Regions from separate parts of the Staphylococcus lloydii genome, predicted to be linked through region 2. Evidence: riboswitches for the same ligand, from Rfam matches in the RefSeq annotation. Region 2 holds a riboswitch; the other holds the start of a gene.
What was found. Region 2 has a riboswitch for lysine ahead of ISP08_RS05865 (amino acid permease). Riboswitches for the same ligand answer to the same signal wherever they lie in the genome.
Positions count from the first base shown of each region.

Region 1: it holds a riboswitch for lysine, as region 2 does, so the genes downstream of both, ISP08_RS07185 (aspartate kinase) here and ISP08_RS05865 (amino acid permease) in region 2, are expected to answer to the same signal.

Region 1 covers NZ_CP064056.1:1,460,731-1,465,364, forward strand. Annotated here, with positions in the region: gene ISP08_RS07180 (aspartate-semialdehyde dehydrogenase) at 1-764, opposite strand, end outside; gene ISP08_RS07185 (aspartate kinase) at 819-2,021, opposite strand; lysine riboswitch at 2,112-2,290, opposite strand; gene ISP08_RS07190 (aldo/keto reductase) at 2,435-3,250, opposite strand; gene ISP08_RS07195 (ABC-F family ATP-binding cassette domain-containing protein) at 3,474-4,634, opposite strand, start outside.
Region 2 covers NZ_CP064056.1:1,205,462-1,210,095, reverse strand. Annotated here, with positions in the region: gene rplT (50S ribosomal protein L20) at 1-114, opposite strand, end outside; gene rpmI (50S ribosomal protein L35) at 179-379, opposite strand; gene infC (translation initiation factor IF-3) at 407-934, opposite strand; ribosomal protein L20 leader region at 963-1,089, opposite strand; gene ISP08_RS05865 (amino acid permease) at 1,150-2,640, opposite strand; lysine riboswitch at 2,788-2,961, opposite strand; gene thrS (threonine--tRNA ligase) at 3,033-4,634, opposite strand, start outside.

The DNA.
Region 1 (4,634 bases), 260 kb from region 2:
TTGAATAATTGTTGAATAGCTTCTACTGTAGTTTCTTTATTTAATGTAACACTCATATGCACGCTGTGGCTGTCTTGTACTGGAACACGTACACAAGTAGCTGTAACTTTTAATGCGTCATCTTTTAATATTTTGCGTGTTTCATCTATCATTTTTTGTTCTTCTTTAGTATATCCATCTTCTAAGAAGACATCGATATGTGGTAAAACATTGTTATAAATTGGATGTGGATATGCTTCAGGTTCTTTACCATTCGCACCTTCAGCTAAATCTTGTTTCCCTTTAACACCAGATCCTGATACGGCTTGATAAGTTGTATAAGCTACTCTTTCAATGCCATATGCATCTTGTAATACTTTTAAAGGTACAACGGATTGGATTGTTGAACAGTTTGGATTTGCAATAATTTTACGATTCAAAACAGGTTCATTAACTTCTGGCACAATTAGATCAATGCCTTCAGTCATTCTCCATTGACTAGAATTATCTATTACAATTGCGCCTGCTTGTTCGAAAATAGGAGAGAAGTGGGCGCTTGTACTTCCACCTGCACTCATTAATACGAAATCAAAAGGTTCGCTAGCCGCTGCTTCTGTTAATTCTTGTACAGTATAAGTTTTACCTTGAAATTCAACTTCAGCACCAGCTGATCTAGCTGATGAAAATAAAACTAATTCATCAAATGCTACATTTTTTCTATCAAGTGTTTCTAACATTTTTCTTCCTACTAATCCTGTTGCTCCTGCTACTGCTAATTTTGTCATATTATATACACTCCAGTATTTTAATTTTTAAAAAATTCTGTCTTATTTTATTATTTAAATATCGAATGCTTCATATAAATTTGCAACCGCACGCTCGCCATTCATAGCGTCGATAACGTAAGAAATACTAATTTCTGATGTTGTCGTTTGATAAAATGGAATATCATTAGCTATCAATGTCATAAATGCTTTTGAAGCAACACCTGACATATCTCTCATTCCAGAGCCAATTAGTGAAATTTTAACGTATTCTTCATTTATCTTGAAGTCTAAGGCGTTAAAATCTTCTGATAATTTCTCTAGAATATTCGTAATTTGAATTGCATCTGTATCTTTTATTGTAAATGACATCTGTAAACCTTCTAAATTTACTATTTGAGATATCATATCTACATTGACAGAACCTTCTTCTAGTTTAGTAAATAATTGTGTTAATAGTTTATTGTCTGGTAGTGGGTAACTGATTGTAACGTGCATCATATGTGTATCCAATGCCACGCCAGTTACTGCTTTTTTCTCTAATAAATCTGATTGGGCCATAATCCATGTTCCTTTCACGTTAGATAATGTTCTCCCTAAATAAATAGGAATATCATAATTATTTGCAAGCTCTACACTTCTTGTCTCTAATACACCCGCACCAAGCGCGCTCATTTCCATCATTTCTTCATAAGAAACGTAAGATAAACGTTTGGCTTGTTTATAAACTCTCGGGTCAGTAGCATAGACGCCGTCAACATCGGTATAAATTTCGCAAGGGGTCTGATTACTCGCCGCTAAAGCTACAGCGGTTGTATCTGAACCACCACGACCTAACGTCGTTAATTCAAATGAATCATTGATACCTTGGAAACCTGCTACTACAAGTACATCGTTTGTTTCGAACGACTGGTTAAACGTTTCAGGATTAATTTCTGCTATACGACTTTTCAAATGATGGCCAACCGTTTTAATACCAGCTTGATAGCCAGTCATTGCCTTAGCATTTACGCCTAAATCGTTTAGCATCATGGAAAGGTATGACACTGTTTGTTGTTCACCAGTGGTTAATAACAATGCTAATTCTTCATCTTTAGGGTTTTCAGTAACTGCACTGACATTTTCCATTAATTGATCAGTGGTTTTTCCCATAGCACTTACGACAACAATAAGTTGTTCGTTGTTTTCAACTCTAAGTTTCAACATTTCCGCAATATTTCTAATTTTCGTAAAATCACTGACGGACGAACCGCCAAACTTTAAAACACTTCTATTCACTTACTTTATCCTCCTCAAATGACTAGGGGAGAATCACAAATCATATAAAAAAAGAACAAGTTCAGAATGCGAACTTGCTCGTAATTTATATACAAGTGATGCACTCCATTATTTTAAAATAATGACAGACTCTTAGCTCTTAACCATAAAGTCCAATGAACGATAAGCTGCTATTATCGTCACTTCGGCATCTCACCCTTTCAAAATTAGCTACTAGCAGGTAGTTTGTTCTAATATTTACTAATGATTGATGCGCCTCATCTAATTCTTATTAAATTGGTTATGTTTCACATTATACATATAACGTTAATAGCTGTAAACTGCCAACTGTGAATTTTTTTAATTTACTGATAATTCTAAGCTATTTTAAAATGTAAATCTTCAATAAAATTAAATTTTTGCGTTGCTTTTAATTAAAACTCTTCATATTCAGCAGGGTTTTGATCTTTACGTCTGCCGTCTTCTTTAGAAAGCGCATCGATTTGTGCTAAATCTTCACTTTCTAAATAGAAATCAAATACGTCTATGTTTTGTAACTGTCTAACGTTTGATGCTGATTTAGGAATAGGGACGACACCATTTTGAATATGCCATTTTAAAATAATTTGTACTGTCGTTTTATTGTACTTTTCAGCTATTTGTTGAATAACTTCATGATTCATAATATTAACGTCTCTACCTAGTGGGCTCCAAGCCTCGATAATAATACCTTTTTCTTGATGGTATTCTAGCACATCTTTTTGGTTGAAGAATGGATGAAGCTCAATTTGGTTAACAGTAGGTAACACACCAGTTTCTTTTTCTAATGTATCAATATGTTCTGGTAAGAAGTTACACACACCAATTGACTTAATTAAACCAGCTTTTTGAGCGTCGATTAATGCACGCCAAGCTTCAACATATTTGCCTTGTTTAGGGTTAGGCCAATGAATTAAATATAAATCAATATATTCTACATTTAGACGATAAATAGATTCTTGGATTGCCACCATTGCTGAATCATAATCATGATAACGGCCAGGTAATTTAGATGTCACTATTATTTGGTCTCTAGATACATGGCTATTTTCAATTGCTTTACCCACAGTGCCTTCATTTTCATAATTATAGGCAGTATCTAATAAACGATAACCATTATTTAATGCATTTACTATTGCATGTACACCTTGTGTCCCATTTAACTTATATGTACCAAAACCTAAAACCGGTAATACTTGTCCATCTAACATATATAAATTTTCCACTGTATCGTCCTCCAATATTCAAGTTAAAAGTTATTATATAATTATATTTTTAAAAATAAAACTAACTTGCTTTCATGTTTATCAATTTATAAACGCAAGTAGGGGATATATATTCTTACATCATCTACAAGAGCAAGTACAAAACAACTATAAAAAGGGCAAATTCTATTATCTCGTAATAGAATTTGCCCTATATAATTTAGATATACTACGCGTTAGTTAATACGCCAGTTTCTTGTAAATATGCTTCATATGAAATTTCTTTTGATAATCCACCTGGTTGATTTAAATCAATGACACGATTAGCAATTGTGTTAATGAATTCAAAGTCATAAGAAGTAAAGATAATTGAACCTTTAAATGATTTCAAGCCATCGTTGACAGCTGTAATACTTTCTAAGTCTAAATGGTTTGTTGGCTCATCTAATAGCAACACATTTGCACTAGATAGCATCATTTTACTTAGCATACAACGTACTTTTTCGCCACCTGATAAAACGCTAGCTTTTTTCTTAACTTCTTCGCCACTAAATAACATACGACCAAGGAAACCACGTAAGAAAGTTTCAGTCTGTTCGTCTTCAGGTGCGTATTGTCTTAACCAATCGACTAAATTCATATTCACGTTTTCGAAGTAGTCTGAGTTGTCTTTAGGGAAATAGCTTTGTGAAGTTGTTACACCCCATTTAACAGTACCTTCGTCAGGTTCCATTTCACCAGCTAAAATTTTCAATAATGTAGTTTTAGCAAATTCGCTATCCCCAATTAAAACGGCTTTATCATTTGGATTCATAGTAAATGAAACATTATCTAATATTTTTTCACCATCAATTGTTTTAGATACGTTTTCAACAAATAATAAATCATTACCGATTTCACGCTCTGGTGTGAATTTTACAAATGGATATCTACGTGAAGAAGGTTGAATATCATCTAGTTCGATTTTTTCAAGTTGTTTCTTTCTACTTGTAGCTTGTTTAGATTTAGATGCGTTAGCAGAGAAGCGTGCAACGAAATCTTGTAGCTCTTTAATTTTTTCTTCTTTTTTCTTATTTTGTTCTTGAGCCATTTTCATTGCTAGTTGGCTTGATTGATACCAGAAATCATAATTTCCGACGTAGACTTTAATTTTACCGTAGTCTAAGTCAGCAATATGCGTACATACATTATTTAAGAAGTGTCTATCGTGTGACACAACAATAACAGTGTTTTCGAAATTAATTAAAAAGTCTTCTAACCAACTAATCGCTGGAATATCAAGACCATTGGTAGGCTCGTCAAGAAGTAATACATCTGGTTCGCCAAATAAACTTTGCGCTAATAACACTTTTACTTTTTGGTTATTTTCTAATTCAGACATATTTTTGTC
Region 2 (4,634 bases):
TTGTTGTTTTGCTACTTTATATAAAGTACGTTTAGCACCGAAGTAACCTTTTGCTAATTTGATCGTCTTTTTACGACGAGCTCTTGTTACTGTTCCACCTTTTACTCGTGGCATAATAAATTCCTCCTCAAAATATGTTAATGCTTTATAATGTTAATGATAAATAAACGTTGTTTAATTATTTTTTGTAAGCTAATAATTGTTTTACGCGTTTTACGTCTGATTTATGAACTAACTTAGCTTTACGTAATTGACGTTTTTGTTTAGTGTTTTTGTTTGCAAATAAGTGAGATGTGAAAGCTCTTGAACGTTTTAATTGTCCTGAACCAGTTCTTTTAACACGTTTAGCTGCTCCACGGTGTGTTTTCATTTTAGGCATGATAAATTTCCTCCTGTGATTTAAATATTATTTTTCAGCTGTAGGGCTTAACATAATGAACATTTGACGACCTTCCATTTTAGGTTTCTGTTCAACTGAAGCGATATCTTTACATTCTTCAGCGAATTTTTCTAAAACTCTTTGTCCAATTTCTTTATGTGTAATTGCTCTACCTCTAAAACGAATAGAAACTTTACATTTGTCCCCTTTTGATAAGAACTTACGACCATTTTTTAATTTTGTTTGGAAGTCATGTTCTTCAATAGTTGGACTTAAACGTATTTCTTTTACGTTTATTGTTTTTTGTTTCTTCTTCATTTCTTTTTCTTTTTTCTGTTGTTCGAATTTGTATTTACCGTAATCCATAATTCTACCAACAGGCGGCTTAGCGTTTGGTGCTACGACTACAACGTCTAAACCTACACGATCGGCCATTTCTAATGCTTCACTTTTTGGTTTAACACCAATTTGTTCACCATCTTGACCAATTAATCTTAATTCTTTCGCACGAATCTTATCGTTTACTTGAGTTTGATCTTTAGCTATGATTGACACCTCCATGAAATTTACGAAATTATGCCAAGTAAAAAAAGCAGAGCGAGTATAAATTACACCCGCTCTGCTCTACACATGTTTACTACATGTATTATTGACCTGCCAACTGCCTTCGCGTCGCTACAGGTGAGAAGCGGGAGCTTCTACTTGGTTCGTTTCGTATTCAACGTTATTAATCATAGCAACGATTAAGACATAAGTCAACAGCTATTTAATTATTTATGTGATTTTATTTCTTCCATATCAACATCTTGTCTAAGATCTACTTTTTCTAATGGTATCATCTTAGTTTTGTAACGTAATTTATGATAGATAAAGAATGCTAAAAATACTGGAATCCCCATATAAGTAATGACAAAACGATTAAGGTTAAAATGGCCAGTTTGAATAAAATCTACATCTTGACCAATGATTACAATCACACATAAAATACCAGCAAAAATCGGACCAAATGGGAACAATTTAGCTTTATATTTTAATACAGATTTATCATAGTGTTGTTTATCAAAAGCTTTTCTAAAACGATAGTGACTTATTGCAATACCTACCCAAGCAATAAATCCAGTCATACCACTAGCAGCTACGATATATTCATACGCATCTCCACTAATATGTTGTAGCGCAAAGATAGCAATTACAATAAGCGCAGTTACTAATAACGAAAGATATGGTACGCCGCTTTTATTAGTCTTAGAAAAAATTGGAAAGGCTAATTTATCTTTACTCATAGAATAAAGCATACGCGTTGAAGCATACATACCAGAGTTACCTGCTGACAATACTGAAGTTAATATAACTGCATTCATAAATGATGCAGCAAATGCTAATCCTGCATTTTTAAATACAAGCGTAAACGGAGAAGTTGCAACGTCGCTATCTCCACCCATCAATGCTGGGCTATTATATGGAATAATCATACCAATTACGAAAATCGCTAAAATGTAAAATAGTAAGATACGCCAAAACACTTGTTTTATAGCTTTTGGTACTGCACGTTCTGGATTCTCTGACTCTCCTGCAGTAATACCTATCAATTCTGTTCCTTGGAATGAGAAACCAGCAACTAAGAATACACCGAGTATAGTCAACAAGCTACCACCTAATCCGTCTCCTAAGATAGGTCCTTGGCCTGCTGTAAAGGTTTCAAATCCTACAAATTTTCCACCCATGATACCTACGATTGTTAATAAGCCGATAATAATAAAGATAATGACTGTAACAACTTTAATTAACGCAAACCAATATTCGCTCTCACCATAAACACGTACAGATAACGCATTTAATCCAAAGATAATGATTAAGAAAATACTACTCCATATCCAAGCCGGTAATGATTGTAACGGCGTCCAATATTCAATAACTTGTGCCGCTATCGTGACATCGGCAGCAACAGTTATAACCCAGTTAAACCAATAATTCCAACCTAAGGCAAACCCTAAAGAAGGATCTACGAATCTAGTAGCGTATGTGCTGAATGAGCCAGATACTGGTAAATATGTTGCCATTTCCCCTAACGATGTCATCAAGAAAAACACCATTGCGCCGATAATTGCATAAGCTAGTAAAGCACCTAATGCGCCAGCATCATGAATGGCACCGCCTGATGTCATAAACAAACCAGTACCGATACAGCCGCCTATTGCAATCATTGAAATATGGCGGTCTTTTAGTCCTCTTTTAACCCCATCATGTTGATTTTTTTCCATAGTAGCTTCCTTTCTGTCTTGCTTAGAGGTTTACTATTTAAAAGAAACAAATTAAAAATTTCTTATAGTAAATGTCAACCTATGTAATTTTACAAAAAATAAAAATGGTTGCATACCTTCCGATATGCAACCGCTGTGTTATCAATCATACTAGGTAGCACATCACATATGTGACAGTCCAGCATCTTATCGATGTCTGACCCAACACGCAATAATAATGGTTATTTTGTGTTTCGGCATTTTTACCTTTCGCTGTTTCAATATAGGCTCCATTAAGCCATTGAAAAGTTACTAATTAAAAATGCAACCTCTAACTCAAAGTTTATTTAAATTTTAGTTATTTACTATTTCACTACTCATCAATATACATGAATAAACAATTTGTTTCAATACTATCTTTGCTTTTTCAGGCGAATCTCATCTACTAAATTCCAAATAAAGTCATCTTTTTCTACAGTTTCTTGATCTTGAGAACCATATTTACGTACATTAACTTCATTATTTTCCATTTCTTTATCGCCTACAACGAGTTGATATGGAATTTTTTGCATTTGAGCTTCACGTATTTTATAGCCCATTTTTTCATTACGATCATCAATTTCTACTCTTACACCTTGAGATTTTAACTCATCTTGTAAATTTCGAGCATAATCATAGTGTAAATCAACATTTACTGGAATGATTTCAACTTGCATTGGCGCTAACCATGTTGGGAAAGCACCTTTAGTTTCTTCAGTTAAGAAGGCAACAAATCTTTCCATTGTTGATACAACACCTCTATGGATTACTACAGGACGATGTTGTTCGCCATCATTACCAATATAAGTTAAATCAAATTTTTGTGGTAGTAAGAAATCTAATTGAGCAGTACTTAAAGTTTCTTCTTTGCCCATTGCAGTTTGCACTTGAACGTCAAGTTTTGGACCGTAGAATGCCGCTTCACCAATGGCTTCCACATAATCTAGACCTAACTCGTCTACTGCTTCTTTTAACATGCTCTCAGCTTTTACCCACATCTCATCGTCATCATAATATTTTTCTTTGTCTTCAGGATCTCTGTAACTTAATCTAAAGTTATAATTTTCAAAGCCAAAATCTTCATAAACATCTATGATTAAATTAACGACGCGCTTAAATTCTTCTTTAATTTGATCTGGTCGTACGAAAATATGCGCATCATTTAAAGTCATACCACGTACACGTTGTAATCCTGAAACTGCACCACTTGCTTCGTAACGATGCATTGTACCTAATTCAGCTATACGAATTGGTAATTCACGGTAAGAATGTGGTTTGTTCGCATAAATCATCATGTGATGAGGACAATTCATTGGTCTTAAAACCATTTCTTCTTGCTCATCTAATTTCATTGTTGGGAACATGTCGTCGTTGTAGTGATCCCAATGACCCGATTTTTTATATAAATCAGTGTTTGCCATTACTGGAGTATAAACATGGTCATAACCCATACTTACTTCTTTATCAACGATGTAACGTTCGATTTCACGGCGAATTGTAGCACCATTTGGTAACCACAATGGCAATCCGGCACCAACAAGTTGGTTATTAGCAAATAATTCTAAATCTTTACCGATACGTCTATGGTCACGTTCTTTACGTTCTTCTAACATTTTCAAATGCGCTTTTAAATCTTTTTTATCGAAGAAGGCAGTACCATAGATACGTTGTAACATTCTATTATTACTGTCGCCTCGCCAGTATGCACCTGCCGTAGATAACAATTTGAACTCTTTAATTTTCGAAGTAGATGGGACATGTACACCACGACATAAATCAGTAAATTCACCTTGTGTGTATAATGTAACATTCTCATCAGCTGGGATTGCTTCGATTAATTCTAATTTATAAGGGTCGTCACTGAAGAATGCTTTCGCTTCATCACGAGAAACTACTTTGCGTTCAATTTTGTGATTTTCATCAACAATTTGTTTCATAGTTTTTTCAATTTTTTCGAAATCATCCGATGAAATAGA